Regions from separate parts of the Cupriavidus sp. F041 genome, predicted to be linked through region 1. Evidence: riboswitches for the same ligand, from Rfam matches in the RefSeq annotation. Region 1 holds a riboswitch; the other holds the start of a gene.

Region 1 (7,830 bases):
GGTCCATGCGGACTGCCGCACGATGCGGACGATGGTGTCCAGGGCAAAACGGCCCTTCTCGTCGAGCGCGGTGGTGTCGTCGATGGTGCTGTAGTTGGTGCGGCTGCCCAAATAAACGGCGGTCGCTGCCAGTGTCAGCAACAGGCCGAGGACCATCGCGACCATCAGTTCGACCAGCGACATGCCCGACTGGGCATGCCGGTACGGCTTGCGGAGCGTACGCATCAGTTTACCGTGCCGGGCGTGGCGACGATGACGATCTGCGGCCGCGTGTTCATGTCGGCGAGATCGGCGCCGGTCCCCAGCGTCTTGCTGCTCAGGCGCGATATCCACCCGACCTTGATGACGATCGGCGCATCGTCGACACGGCCGCTTGCAGCGGCCGTGCAGCCCCAGGAAAAGCCGGACGTCTGGTTATAGGCAACGGTATCGCGGCAGATCACCGCGCGGCCGCCGGGCAGGGCTGCGGCTACCCGGTTCCACCACTCGATCACATCGAAGCGGGCCGTGTCCTGCGCGCAGGAAAGCAGCGTGCTGGCGCAGGCCGTCGTATAGGGATTACGCGTCAGCGCGGGCAGCTGGCTGGTCTGGGTGTCGATGAAATACAGGTTGGGCGTGAGGGCCTCGGCGGCCGCGCCCACGCCGGAGACGGCAGTGTTCGCACGCATGCGCTCGGCCATTTCGGTGGCCAGCTGCATGGCAACGGTATCGTAGGAGGCTTGCTGGGAAAAACGCGAGGAATTGAGGAGCAGGCTGGCGACCCCGAGCACGCCAATCGCCAATACGACCATTGCCACCAATGCTTCGAGCATGGCAAAGCCGGCCGTCCCCCGACAGCTTGACTGACCCATTCTGACCCTCGTCCGAAAAGACTTCGTTCTTTTGGCTTCGTTCTATTGTTTTGTCACTACTACCCAGGCGGAACTATAGTTATGGGAATGCAGCCTAGGGCACAATTTGGAAAGGATTAAACAACGTTCCCGTTACTTTTTCTACTGCTTTCGTGGGGTAGACGTTGAAAATTCATCCAGCATGTCGCGGAATTCCGACACGTCTTCAAAGCTCCGGTACACCGAAGCAAACCGGATATATGCAATCTTGTCGAGCCGGCGCAGTTCGCGCATGACCAGTTCCCCGACCTGGCTGCTGGGGATTTCCTTCTCGCCGAGCGCGAGCAGCTTTTCTTCGATGCGGGTGATGGAGGCGTCGATGGCCTCGGCGGAGACCGGGCGCTTGCGCAGCGCCAGGCGCATGGAGTCCTTCAGCTTGTCGCGGGTGTAGTCCGCGCGGGAGCCGTTTTTCTTGACGATGGCGGGGAAGAACAGTTCGATCCGCTCATAGGTGGTGAAGCGGCGGTCGCAGGATTCGCAGCGGCGGCGGCGGCGGACTGTATCGCCTTCTTCGGACATGCGCGTGTCCAGGACCTGGGTATTGGAATGAGCGCAAAAGGGGCATTTCATGCCTGACCACCTCGAAGTTTGAGCCGGGGCGCTTGCTGCGCGTGCAGCGTCTTGTCATTCTGTGTTGCGCTGGGCTGGGTTGGCAAGGCCCGCCGGCAGCGCTGGCGCGCCGCGGCGGACTGCCGGCCACCCGCGCGTGGGCGGGTGGCGCAGGGGGATCAGCCGTAGACCGGGAAACGCTTGGTCAGGGCTGCCACTTGCTCGCGCACGCTGGCGATATTGGCCAGGTCGTGCGGATTCTCCAGCACGTCGGCGACCAGGTTGGCCACCTGGCGGGCTTCTTCTTCCTTGAAGCCGCGGGTGGTCATGGCCGGCGAACCCAGGCGGATACCCGAAGTGACGAAGGGCTTTTCCGGGTCGTTGGGGATGGCGTTCTTGTTGACGGTGATATGCGCTTCGCCCAGGACCTTTTCTGCTTCCTTGCCGGTGATCTGCATGGCGCGCAGGTCGACCAGCATCACGTGGCTCTCGGTGCGGCCCGAGACGATGCGCAGGCCGCGCTCGGTCAGCGTTTCGGCCATGACGCGGGCGTTCTTGACCACTTGCTGCTGGTAGGTTTTGAACTCGGGCGACAGGGCTTCCTTGAAGGCCACGGCCTTGCCGGCAATCACGTGCATCAGGGGGCCGCCCTGGATGCCGGGGAAGATGGCCGAGTTGATGGCCTTCTCATGCTCGGCCTTCATCAGGATCACGCCACCGCGCGGGCCGCGCAGGCTCTTGTGGGTGGTCGTGGTGACAAAGTCGGCGTGCGGAACCGGGTTCGGGTACTCGCCGGCGGCGATCAGGCCGGCGTAGTGGGCCATGTCGACCATGAACAGGGCGCCGATAGACTTGGCAACCGTGGCGATGCGTTCAAAGTCGATGCGCAGGGCGAAGGCCGAGGCGCCGGCGATGATCAGTTTGGGCTTCTTTTCCTGTGCCAGCTTTTCCAGCGCAACGTAGTCGATGTCTTCGTTGGCGTCCAGGCCGTAGCTCACCACGTTGAACCACTTGCCGCTCATGTTGAGTGCCATACCGTGGGTCAGGTGGCCGCCTTCGGCCAGGCTCATGCCCATGATGGTGTCGCCCGGCTTCAGGGCGGCGAAAAACACGCCCTGGTTGGCCTGCGAGCCGGAGTTGGGCTGCACATTGGCGGCTTCGGCGCCGAACAGTTGCTTGACGCGGTCGATGGCGAGCTGCTCGACGATGTCGACATACTCGCAGCCACCGTAGTAGCGCTTGCCGGGATAGCCTTCGGCGTACTTGTTGGTCAGTTGCGAACCCTGGGCGGCCATCACGGCCGGCGAGGTGTAGTTTTCCGAGGCGATCAGCTCGATGTGCTCTTCCTGGCGCTGGTCTTCTTTCTGGATAGCGGCAAAAAGCTCGGGGTCGATCTGGTCGATCGTATAGCGGCTGCGTTCGAACATGGCGAAAACTCGTCTGAAAAAAAGGAGATCCGAATCGGCTTCGGGGTAGGGCGCGCGGGGAAGGCACATGCGACCAGCGCCGGAAAGCGTGGCTAGTCCGGCGCAGGGCGCACCCTGCTTCCCATTCGCTGCCCAGGCGAGCGGCAGGCGCTTGATACATCGCGCCAGAGAAACTTGCGCTTCCTCGTGGTAGTGCCCACTGACTTCGCCAGTCGCGCAAGATGGAATGGTTGGCGGCAGTTTAACGCGAGGCGCCGGCTCGCTGCAAGAAGGCGGAAAGGGCCCGCTGCCCGAAAGTCAACGGCTAGTCTGTCAGGTAATGTAATTGTTGTAATGTCGGGTGAGGGTATACACCGGGTGGGGCCGGCTGTCCGTTACAATCGCGGCCATGAGCAACAATGTGTGGGCCTTGCGGGTGTACTGGGAAGACACCGACGCGGGCGGCGTGGTGTTCTACGCCAATTACCTGAAATTCTTCGAGCGCGCCCGGACCGAGTGGCTGCGCTCGCTTGGCATCGAACAGCAAGCGCTGGCCGATGAGACCGGCGTCGTCTTCATCGTCAGAAGCACGGCGGTGGACTACAATGCCCCCGCCCGTCTGGACGACATGCTTGATATCCGGACCCGGATTGAACGGGTTGGTCCGGCGTCTGTCCAATTCGCCCAGGAAGCCTGGCGTGGTGAGCAATTGCTGGCTACCGGCGCCATCCGGGTTGGATGTGTCGATCGCAACACATTTCGCCCGACGCCCATTCCCGCTCCCGTTCTAGCAACCATCAAGACCGCTCGATGAATCCCGTGACCGTCACGCAAGACCTGTCGATCATTTCGCTGGTGCTACACGCCAGTGTGCTGGCGCAGGCCGTCATGGCCCTGCTGCTGGTGATGTCCCTGTTTTCGTGGACATATATCTTCCGCAAGCATTTCTCGCTGCGCTCGGCGCGCAGCCAGACCGAGGGCTTCGAGCGCGACTTCTGGGCTGGCGGCGACCTGCAGGCGCTGTACCAGAGCGCGGCCAACAATCGCCACAGCACGGGCGCGCTGGAACGGATCTTCGAGTCCGGCATGGGCGAGTACCTGAAGGCGCGTGAGCGCAACCACGACGCCGGGGCGCTGCTCGACGCAGCCCGGCGCGCCATGCGTGCGGCCTACCAGCGCGAGATGGATGTGATGGAATCGCATCTTCCGTTCCTGGCCTCGGTGGGCTCTGTCAGTCCTTATATCGGCCTGTTCGGCACGGTGTGGGGCATCATGAACGCCTTCCGCGGATTGTCCAACGTGCAGCAAGCGACGCTTGCCGCGGTTGCGCCCGGCATTGCCGAGGCGCTGGTCGCCACCGCCATCGGTCTATTTGCGGCGATTCCTGCCGTGATCGCGTACAACCGCTACGCCACCGAAGTGGATCGCCTGGCCATCCGTTTCGAGAGCTTCATGGAAGAATTCCTGAATATCCTGCAACGGCAGACCCGCTAAAGCGCCGAAGCCACCAACGTCATCGGTCAAGGAGAACCCTGCAATGGCAGCGATACAGCGCCGCGGCGGCTCGCGCCGCCGGGCCAGCGCCGACATCAATGTCGTGCCTTACATCGACGTGATGCTGGTGCTGCTCGTCATTTTCATGGTGGCCGCACCGATCGTGAACCCTGCCGTGGTCGATCTGCCCAGCGTGGCCAATGCCACGCAGCAGCAGAAAGCGCCGCCCATCGTCGTTACCGTGCATGAAGACGGCGCGCTCACCGCGCGCGGCAAGGATGGCGCCGGCAATGCCTTCGAGCGCAAGCTCGACAAGCAGGGCCTGATCGATTTCGTGCGCCAGCGCCAGAACGAGAATCCCGACCAGCCGGTGGTGATCGCTGCCGACCGCTCGGTCAAGTACGAGGCCGTGCTCGACGTGATGTCGGTGCTCAAGGCCGATGGCGTGAAGCGCGTCGGCCTGATGGTCAAGCCCAAGTAAGCACCGCCGCCCGCCATGAAGACCGCCGCCTATCCTTATCAGCCGGCCCCGGAGCGGGGAACCCTGCGTTCCTTCCTGCTCGCGGTTTTCATGCACCTGCTGCTTGGCATCGTGCTGTATTTTGGCGTGCACTGGCAGAGCAGCACGCCCGTCGGCGCCGAAGCCGAACTCTGGGACGAGATCCCCGCAACCCCCGCGCCGATGCCGCTTCCGGCTCCGCTGCCCGCACCTGTGCCGGTGGAGCAGGCGCGCCCCGCGCCGCCCGCGCCGGCAGTGAAGTCGCGCGCCGAAGAAGACGCCGAGATCGCCCTCCAGCAGCAAAAGCGCCGCCAGGCCGAAGCCGCCGCCCGCGAGGAGACGCGCAAGCAGGCCGACCTGCGCGCGCGCCAGGAAGCCGAGCGCCAGGAGGCGGCCCGCAAGGAAGCCCAGCATAAGGAAGACCTGCGCCGCGAAGAACAACGCCGCGAGGAGCAGAAGAAAGAAGATCAGAAGAAGGAGACGCAGCGCAAGGACGACGCGCGCAAGCAGGCCGCCATCCAGCACGATCAACAGCGCAAGGAACAGGCCGAGCGGGAGCGCAAGGATGCCGAAGCGAAGGCCCGCGCCGATGCCAAGGCCCGTGCCGAGGCCGATGCCAGGGCGCGCGCCGATGCGGACGCCAAGGCGAAGGCAAATGCCGATGCCAAGGCCGCCGCCACCGCCAAGGCAAACGCGGAAGCCAAGGCCGCCGCCAACGCGAAGGCCAAGGCGGATGCCGACGCCAAGGCCAAGCGCGACGCTGCCGCCAATGCCCAGCGCCATGGCGAACTGGCACGCCTGCAGGCCCTGGCCGGTGGCTCGGGTACCGCCGGTGGCGCCGGCGGTGTCGGCAGCAGCGCGGGCAGCGGCGCCGGCTCGGGCGGCAAGGCTTCGCCAGGCTACCCGGACCGCGTGCGTCGCCGCGTCAAGCCGAATATCGTATTTACTGAAGACGTGCCTGGCAATCCGGCCGCGGTGGTGTCCGTCCAGCTCGCGCCGGATGGCTCCCTGATGTCGTCGCGGCTGGCGAAGTCCAGCGGCAATGCCGCCTGGGACAGCGCGGTGCTGCGCGCCGTCGAGCGCTCGGACCCGCTGCCCCGCGACGAGAATGGCAAGGCGCCGGCCAGCTTTACCATCACGTTCAAGCCGAACGACTAAGGCGAGGGAGCGTGGCGATAGCGATGGCACGGGTGTTTTCGAATTGCAACAGATTGCAACCTGCGTCGAAGCCGGGCTATCCCGGCGCTAGGATGATAGGTTGCCTGACGCGGCCGGCAAATGTCCCCCGGTGCACGCGATACGGGCATGCGACATGCTTGCCCGTACCACGGCTTCCAGTTTGCCGGCCGCGCTCGATGAATATTGATCTCGACTGAGGAGCAGCATGCGAAAGCTTTGGGCCCCCCTTTGGCTAGCCGCACGGCGGCACAACACCCGCGCGAACGCCCTGTTTGCCTGGCTGGCCGTGGCGCTGGCCTTTTCGGCCGGCAGCGCACAGGCGCAACTGAACGTTGAAATCACCGGCGTAGGCGCCAGCCAGTTCCCGATCGCCACCGCCAACTTCCAGGGCGAAGCACAGGCCCCGCAAAATGTCACCGCCATCATCCGCGGCGACCTGCAGCGCAGCGGGCGCTTCCGCAATATCGATCCGGCTGGCGTCACCGTGGCCGAATCCGCCAATGCCGACCTTGGCAACTGGAAGTCGCGCGGCGCCGACGCCTTCGTGGCCGGCAGCGTGACCCCGACCGGCAATGGCCAGTACGACGTGCGCTTCCGCCTCTACGACACCGTCAAGGGTCAGAGCCTTGGCGGACTGGCCTTCACCGTCGGGCCGAACCAGTTGCGCGTCGCCGGGCACAAGATCGCCGACTACATCTACGAGAAGCTGCTGGGCGAGCGTGGCGTGTTTGCCACCCGCCTGTCCTATGTCTCGCGCGTGGGCGGACGCTTCCAGCTGCTGATCTCGGACTCCGATGGCCAGAACTCCCAGGTGGCGCTGACCAGCAACGAGCCGATCATCTCGCCTTCGTGGTCGCCGGATGGCAGCAAGGTTGCCTACGTGTCGTTCGAAGCCAAGAAGCCCGTGGTCTACGTGCACGACCTGGCAAGCGGCCGCCGCACGCTGGTGTCCAACCAGAAGGGCAACAACAGCGCGCCTTCGTGGTCGCCCGACGGGCAACGCCTCGCGCTGGCGCTGTCGCGCGACGGCAATACCCAGATCTACCAGGTCAACGCAGATGGCTCCGGCCTCAAGCGCCTCACGCGCAGCAGCGCCATCGACACCGAGCCGCAATACGCGCCGGACGGCCGCGGCATCTACTTCACCAGCGATCGCGGCGGCGCGCCCCAGATCTACCGCATGCCGGCCAGCGGGGAAGAGGGCGGGGCAGCCCAGCGTGTGACCTTCAAGGGCAGCTACAACGTGAGCCCGCGCATTTCCCCTGACGGCAAGCAACTGGCCTATATCACCCGCAACGGCGGCTTCAAGCTGCAGCTGATGGATCTCGGCAATGGCGATGTCACGTCGCTGACCGACACCGCCAACGACGAGGCGCCGAGCTTCGCCGCCAACGGCAAGTACATTCTTTATGCCACCCGGGTGGGAGGTCGCTCGGTGCTGGCGGCAGTGTCCACTGACGGGCGTACCCGGCAGGTTTTGTCGCTCCAGTCCGGCGAGGTTCGCGAGCCGTCCTGGGGACCATTCATGCAATAAACGAGGAGTTCCTAGCCATGACCCAAATGATGACCAAAACCCTTGCCGTTGCCGCCCTGCTGGCCCTCGGCGCTTGCAGCTCCGGCGTCAAGCTGGACGACACCGCCGGTGCCGGTGGCAAGGGCACGCCTTCGACCGACGCCCGAGCCGTGGCGCCGGTGGACGTCTCGCGCGATCCGCTGAACGACCCGAACAGCCCGCTGGCCAAGCGCAGCGTGTACTTCGACTTCGACAGCTACAGCGTCAAGTCCGACTACCAGGGCATGCTGTCCGAGCACG
Region 2 (7,830 bases), on a different contig from region 1:
TGATAGCGTCCTGCAGGGCGTGGACTTGCTTGATGTCGTTCGGGCTGTTGGGGTCGACGAGTGTGCGGATCGCGGTGACCACGTAGCGCGTGCCGACGTTCTCGCGAGTCAGGGTATGGGTGCCCGCGCCGTAAAACACGTTCGGCACGTAATGGTCCTCATTGATGACCTGCATGGACATGAAGCGCTTGCCCGGGTCCGGCAGGGTGATGGTCACCGGGCCGGCGTCAAGGTCAAAGACGCCAGACGAATAGAGGGTGTCGCGGTTGAGGCGGATCACCGTCTGATGGTCGATCGACGCAGGCTCCCGGCGATGAAGCAGCTTGCCCACACCGCCCTGTTTGGCGAGTCCCCCGACATACATATCGGTCTCCGCACGGATGAAGTTGTCGACCGTTACGGGAACAGGGGCGCCACCGGGCGGCGTCACCGCAGGTTGCGATTGCGCGGTGCCAAGCGTGGCGAGCGTGGCGCATATGGCGCAGGCGGAGGTTAGTGTTGTTCTCATGAAAGATTCCATTCGTTTGCTCGCGATCGCACATTTATTTAACGGCAGCGCCACTATTGAACCTGGTCACGCCTCATCAATCAACCCGCTTTAGCGGTGGACGCTGCCATCGGCCTGACGCTACCTCGGGCTTCGGCATATAGATCCGCATGATTGCGTAGAACGGTCCGGCAGGCGCCGGTAGCCAGTTGCTTTCCTTGGCCTTGCCAGGGGAATCGTGCTGGACGTAGAACGTAAGGCCGCCGTCGGCGTCTCGCTGGAGCCGGCCGAGCATGCGAGAGTTGAGCAGATATCGATTGAGAGGATTGTCGACCAGAAGCTTCGATTTGCCGTCATACATCGTCAGCGACCAAAACGCATCCGCCGGAGGCAGCCCATTCTTGTCGAAATGCATCACGTAGCGCCCGGTCGACGCATCAAGCGGCTGGCCGTCCGCATCCACGAAGTACGCCGGATAATTTGCCTCATCCGCCGAATTGCCGAAGATGCCAAGCGCCGCGCCGGTATAGCGGTACAGATAGTTGTTTTTCAGGTAGGCGCGCGTACCGAAGAAATCACCGCTACTTACCTCATGAGTATCAACTTTCGTCTTTACGAATTGCGCAAACTCCGCCTTCCCGTCAGCGATGCCATCGGCCAGCGCCTTCTGCACGACGGGGGGCGCCTGGCGTTCATCGAATGGCAGGCCCGGGCCCACACCGATCTTGGCGAAGCGCTCCATGAGGTCTTTCTCGCTCGGATCCGTCGGAGCAAACTGGAGCAAGAAACTCAGATAGCGGAAGATCGCCGGCGTATCGGTCATGCCCGGCGCCGGCTGAGGCCAGGGGATCGGCGTTGCTGGTGCGGGCGCCTTCGTTCCAAGAAATGCACTCAGCGTTTTGACTTTGTACCCGCGCTGGATACGTCTCACGTTGGCGAGATCCTTCTTGTCATAGAGCTGGGTCCGATAGAGCGCATAGGCAATGTTCGACTCGGTGCGGATCACGCCATTGATATTGGCCGGGGTTTCGCCTGTCCATCCCGGGCCGGCGATGATGTAGTTACCGCCCTTGTTGCCCGTTGTCCGCGTTCCGAGGTAGGCGAAGTTGTGCGTGTATAGATCAATCAGTTGCACGGAATAGTAGCGCTGCGCCTCTATCGGCGGCAGGGTCAACACAACTGGCTCGGCACGCAGATCCATCCACACGAACGAATAAGGCGTGTCGGAATTCGGCGTGATGATCGCCGTGTCCTTCGGCGTGAAGACATTGGCTGTGTTGCCGATCTGGTTGAAGGGTGCCTTGTAATTCGGACCACCTTTGTCAACTGCCTGGGCATATAGGGTCTTGTATGCCTCTACGATGGGGAATCCGTAGATGTAGGCATCTTTCGCGATTGAGCGCGTCTCCGACTGGCTGACTGAGCTTTCGCCTTGCGTCGTGCCCGCCGCCGTGTTTGCAGTCGGCGCGCCATTTGCTATCGATTTGCATCCCGAAATGAAGGTGGCAGGCGCCAGAATCGCAACCAGCAGAATATGCCTCAACATGATATTCCTTGCATGAGATCTAGAACGATTGTCGTCCTGAAGCGCTTCCTGGCTGACGTCTCCCTGCCGCAAGACCTCACAGAAGAAGGCCTAATCTTCGGTGGATATCCCATGGGTATGGCGACCAAGCGGACCAGCGCCGCTGTCGGCGGAGCGAACTGGCAATCATCCATGAGCGTACCCGATGACGAAGTAGCCCGTAGTTAGCGTTTTCGCGGACAGAATTAGATTTTCTTGTAGGCAGCGGAATGCTAGACGGTCGCCTTACTGGCGCCCCAAAAAGCTGCTATATACGGCCAACGGAAATTCCGTCACCACCGTCCTCCAGGGCCCATAACAGTCTTTCAAAATTCCGGCTAGGGGACGTTCGTCTGCCGGGCGATCCGATGATCCGAGAATATAGCGTGGTAAGACATTGCACCATAGATCGACGACAACACACGATTACCGCCGCAGCCACCAGTACACCGCGATTAGAAAGTCGGCGCCTCTGGTTGCCAAGACGCGGTTTTGGGCACCGTTAGTATCAGGCCATTCCGGCAGGAACCGCGCATTTCCGGCTAGTTCCTTGGCAGAAAATCTGAAGTCCGGAAAGCCGATCGGTCCACTCTGTCAGTCCGACGGACGCCAGTGATCATCCCATGTTCGCTGCTTGCCTGTAAGCGCACAACTACGGCTCCTCCGAGGGCGAGCCTGGAGCATTTTCTCCTGTGCTATGATCTTTACACTCATGTGACTGGCGCATACAGATAGAGCACTATCGGGGAGCGTGAGGTTGCTAGCCGCCGCGCGCCTGGGCATTACCTACTATCCTTGGAGATGGGTTATGCCTGATTTCGCACATTTGCTCATGTTCGCTCTTGTGGCGTTGGGAATGGTTCTAACGCCGGGGCCGAACATGATTTATATAATTTCCCGCTCAATTTGCCAAGGTAGACGCGCAGGCCTCATTTCGTTGGGAGGTGTTGCTCTGGGCTTTGTGTTCTATATGCTCTGTGCGGCATTCGGAATTACGGCTTTCATATTTGCGGTACCTTACGCATACGACACGCTTCGCTTTGGCGGCGCTTTGTACCTTTTATATCTTGCCTGGCAAGCGGTCAAACCGGGCGGACGGTCCGCGTTTGCAGTGCGCGACCTACCGGTCGATTCCCCAATGAAGCTCTTTAGCATGGGGTTTATCACTAACCTGGCGAATCCAAAAATCGCCGTCATGTATCTGTCTCTGCTTCCCCAATTTATTACGCCAGGACACGGCAGTGTTCTTACCCAATCGCTGGCACTCGGCAGCGTTCAGATTTCGATGAGCCTCGCTGTGAATGCACTTATCGCCGTGACGGCCGGATCGATATCTACCTTCCTGTCAGGACGCCCGCTGTGGCTATTGGTGCAGCGCTGGCTGATGGGAAGCGTTCTGACAGGTCTGGCGGTGCGGATGGCATACGAATCCAAGAAATAGCGACACCTCGCCAATACGTCGGCGTTCATTGGGTTCCGAAGGGAACACTGCGCCTCAACCCTGCTCGCCCCGCGGCACGATTGCGACAAACGCGCATCCTGTTCGAGCCGCGCTACGCGCATTTGTCGATATTGCCCGTTCGCAACGGGCAAAAATGGGCACAGTCGAGCTCAGGCGCAGTCCATCTGGCACAGCTTCCGAAGAAGAGTTTGTTACGTGGCAGTCGACACCCCCACAAACTGCTGCGTACAGAACGAAGTCTGCGCACGTTCGAGCAGCCTATGCATCCGCACTGCATCCGCAAATGTTGGCGCAGTGCGCGTTCCGTTCGCCACGTCGTCAGCATAGGCCCAATACAGCTCGGCCAGTTCAAGCAACGAGGAAGGCAGATTCGAGGCTGGAAGACGCTGATAGTTCTCTGGAACCTGGAGCGTCTTGAGCGGCTGCTTGTCGCCGTGCGCACCGAGGATTTGGTAGTCCTCGCCGACATCACCGAACGCCGACGCGTTCGTGATGCGCAGGTCACCTTCCGTGCCGGTGATGTCGATCTGGACACCCGAGCCGTTGCGTTTGCCACCCTCGATATGTACGGAGAGTACGGCGCGCTGGGCCAGCAATCCCACGAGCGCGAGTTGATCGGGTGCCGATGTCGGCGTGGAATCGCCGGTCTCCTTGATCGTGACCACGGGAAACTGGTTCGGCGTGAGCGCCGCAATTGAAATGGGCCAGCCCGTGGCTGCGAAGAGCATGTCGAGGAAGTGACCGCCGTAGATCGCGACAACTGACGAAAAATTCTCGGGCGGCACGGTCCATTGGAGCGAGCGTGTGCGCGTCGCCTGAAAATAGTTCATGTTCACGTGCATCCGCACTGAGCGTAGCGTGCCGAGGTAGCCTTGCGCAATCGGGTCGCGGACGTAGCGATTGTGCGGCGCGAGGCGACGCTGTAGCCCAACGACATGACGCACGCCTCGCTCCCCAGCGAGTCGCAGCAGTTCCTCAGAATCGCTTACCGTGGTCGTCAAAGGCCATTCACAGTACACATCCTTGCCGGCCGCGATGACGCGCCGCACCGTCTGTGCATGTTGCGGAGCCGTGTTCAGCACTACCACGAGGTCAATGTCGGGACTCTCGATAAGGGCGTCGACCGAAGACGCAACCCGCCCGATCCGATAGTCGCGTGCCGCCGCTTCGGCGGCGTCGCGTCGATGGCTGAACACCGCGTCGAGCGAGAATTGAGGCAACAGGTCGAGCACGCGTAGGTGCCCATGCTTTGCCCAGTTTCCGACGCCAATGATGCCCACATGCAGCGGCGCAACCCTAGCCCTACTTTCGCAAAGCAAGGGGCCGGATCGACGGTTCTTGCCCGTCAATCGTGGCTGAACGGGCGCCCAGGTCATACATGAAATAACGTTGGTCCCCACCGCTGCAGTTCGAAAACCTTCACGGCGCGGCGCTGCTCGGCCGTGAGCTTCGGCGCCAGCATTGCCGTTGGCCGTCGTCCCGCTGCCCCGGTCTTCGTCCTCACCAACGTCACCTTGATCTCGGCCAGTCCTTCCATCATGCGACGGGCCGAAGCGTCGGTCCGCAGGGCAATCTTCGCCAAGCTCACGAGCATCAGGCCGAGCACGGTCGCGAAGGTGTGCAGACGCAACGATCCATCGGCCCACTGGTGTGACGGTCCCCAGGGAACCACGCCGCCTTTCTTGGCCCTGCGGAACAGCTCCTCGACGTTCCACTGTCCTCGGAAGGCGGAAACGATTCGCCCGGTGCTCCAGTTGTGCCGATCCGTACACAGCACCCGCCTGCCCAGCCGTGTTCTCTCCAGTTCGCGGCGCAACGTGGCATCGACGTGCCAATGCAAGGTCGGTACCGCTTCGCTGCCGGCGATGGTGGTCACGACGAAGCTCGATAGGTGTTCCCGAGCGAGCGCCTTCTTGACCCGCAGCTCCAGCCGGCTGCGCGTGATGCGGCCCTTTTGGACCAACTCCTCCAGCGTGCTCAGTTCCACCTTCGCCTTGCGCAGTGCCGTCGCGATCCCGCGTTTCTGGCCCGCCAGCAACTCCTGGCTCTCCACCACGACGAGCGTGCGATCCAACTCGCCGACCGTGGTCCGAACCCGCGCCGCCCGCACGTCGCTGAGCTTGCCCGACAGCGGCTTCATGGCACCGCGCTGCGCCGCCATCTGCAGCGCCTCCTCTGCGGCCTTGTGCCCCAGTGGCAACGAGATGAGGCTGTAGTAGCCGGCGGCATCGAGATCGAGTTCCAGTTGCGGGCTCCAAAACCCGCCGTCCCGTACCACCGTGCGCTGCGCCGGCCGCGCGCGGCCCTCACCGCTGTCGAGTGCCTCGTGCAACTGCGCCAACCCACCCAGGCACGCCGCGAGCACGGCCTGGTCCGAGCCGTTGCCGGGATACGTCCGATACAACAGCGGCACATGCCCGGTCTCGCTGACCAGGACGCCAAGCCCTACGACACGCAGGTCACTTCTCTTGCTCTTGGCGTGGCCTCGCCGGGCCAGTTCGCCGGGCGTCTGCGTGTCGATGTGGGTATCGAAGTTCGTCGTATCGAACGCGAGCACGTCGGCGGACAGCTCGAAGCGGGCCACCGCGGCCTTCGCGATGGCCACCTGAGCCTGCTCCAACTGCTCATCGGTCACCTGCTGCGCGACGCGATGAAAGGCCTGACCGGTGAACGCGGACCCCGGCAAACACGACAGCCGCGGCAAACTCGCGTCCAGAAAATCACCCAGCTCGCACTTGGGTCCCGGCGCACACGCACGCTGAATCGCCACAGCCACCGCCAACTCACCCACCGACGGGCCATCCTTGGCGCCAACCCCTGCGCACGCGCGATCAATCTGCCCGACCAAGTCCAGCTGCTCGGCCACCCAGATCAAGGCTCCGACGTCGCCGACCCCGCGCGTGCCCACCGTCTGGGTCGCGCTCAGATCCGCCACTCGCGGCGGCTCGGCCGGTCCCAGCACGACCTGGCGTGCGACGGAACGGCCCCGCTCCGCGTCCCACACCGACTGCGCGGCAATACGGTAGCGATGGCCGTTGACTTCTCGTTCGAAGATGTGCATGTTCTTTCATGTAGCATCTCAGAGCCAAAGAATCAAGCGAAATCCAGTATCTACGCGGCATTCCGACTCGGTGCCACCGCGGAACAACACCGAGCTTGCGAAGGTAGGGCTAGACGATTCCATGTCGTTCTGTCCTCCATAAGCGATCTCAGGTAGTGAGTTGGGGTGGTCCTATGCCGAATGCGAGGCCCGCTTCTGCAGCAGAACACCCGGGCGATCGGACAATGCATAACCCACGCGTGCCGGCAAATTTGCAGGTTCGACATATTCGTCACGCCGCCACATCGATTGCGCGCGATTGAGGCCGACCGCTCCCACACGAATGCGAACTTCGTTCGCTCCGGGCTCGGGCGTGCCAACATCCGTGTACTAGAAGACTTCCGGGCCACCGTGCGGCACGAATGTGATTACTCTTGCCATACGCCCGTCGTGGTTCGATCCGCGACGCACACCTCCGAATCGCTCGAATTATCTGAATGACTGTGCGACCAATAAATGGGCGAGAAAGGAATTGTCAATTCACCTCAGGCAAACAATGGGGCAAATCCGCTCCGGTGGCCGAAAAACGACGGTTCTGCGGGTGCGGCGCTCAGCACGCCGAAGCCAACGCGACGGGTGTAGCCAGACAAACACGGACTCACCAGTTTCATCTGGAATTCTCCAGCAGCGCTCGTCGGTCAGCATTGCAGGCGGTCTTACGCCACTTCATGCAGAATTCGCGGGCGAATGCGCATCGACTGGCACCAAAGACCGAACCATTGCGGAAACGCGTGTCCGGGGTGTCCCAACGCCCAGCCCATTTTTCTCGCGCAGACCAATCCCTACATTGATGTCAAGCGTAGGCGGCCGTCGGCATGTCCCCGCGGCTGCCATCCTGTGCTTGCTGAATAGCCTATTGTGGAGATTGTGAATGTCCAAGCTTTTTTCGAAAGTTGCGGTTGGTCCATATGAATTTGCCCATCGTGTCGTTCTTGCGCCCCTCACCCGCGTCCGCGCCGAGATGGGGGCACGCCCAGGGCCGCTAATGGCCGAGTACTACGCGCAGCGCACTTCGCCCGGCGCTCTCTTGATCGCCGAAGCCACCATCGTGGCTCCAGACGGCAACGGCTATTTTGGCGCGCCCGGTCTCTACGATGACGATCAGATAGCGGGCTGGAAGTCGGTGACTGACGCCGTGCACGCCAAAGGTGGCAAGATCTTTCTGCAGCTGTACCATGCGGGTCGGCAGTCAAACGCCCTGCTACGGCCCGATGGCG

Evidence for each region. Region 1 has a riboswitch for ZMP and ZTP ahead of glyA (serine hydroxymethyltransferase). Riboswitches for the same ligand answer to the same signal wherever they lie in the genome.
Region 2: another riboswitch for ZMP and ZTP. It lies ahead of ACZY0R_RS02305 (LysE family translocator); the one in region 1 lies ahead of glyA (serine hydroxymethyltransferase).

What each region holds. Positions count from the first base shown of each region.
Region 1 covers NZ_JBVASY010000002.1:3,080,299-3,088,128, reverse strand. Annotated here, with positions in the region: gene ACZY0R_RS31670 (PilW family protein) at 1-225, opposite strand, end outside; gene pilV (type IV pilus modification protein PilV) at 225-812, opposite strand; gene nrdR (transcriptional regulator NrdR) at 993-1,460, opposite strand; gene glyA (serine hydroxymethyltransferase) at 1,619-2,866, opposite strand; ZMP/ZTP riboswitch at 2,990-3,092, opposite strand; gene ybgC (tol-pal system-associated acyl-CoA thioesterase) at 3,255-3,659, shown strand; gene tolQ (protein TolQ) at 3,656-4,339, shown strand; gene tolR (protein TolR) at 4,383-4,820, shown strand; gene tolA (cell envelope integrity protein TolA) at 4,836-5,996, shown strand; gene tolB (Tol-Pal system beta propeller repeat protein TolB) at 6,223-7,551, shown strand; gene pal (peptidoglycan-associated lipoprotein Pal) at 7,569-7,830, shown strand, end outside.
Region 2 covers NZ_JBVASY010000001.1:498,970-506,799, forward strand. Annotated here, with positions in the region: gene ACZY0R_RS02295 (DUF1254 domain-containing protein) at 1-508, opposite strand, end outside; gene ACZY0R_RS02300 (DUF1254 domain-containing protein) at 585-2,033, opposite strand; ZMP/ZTP riboswitch at 2,756-2,839, shown strand; gene ACZY0R_RS02305 (LysE family translocator) at 2,860-3,492, shown strand; gene ACZY0R_RS02310 (Gfo/Idh/MocA family protein) at 3,705-4,793, opposite strand; gene ACZY0R_RS02315 (IS1634 family transposase) at 4,886-6,574, opposite strand; gene ACZY0R_RS02320 (alkene reductase) at 7,485-7,830, shown strand, end outside.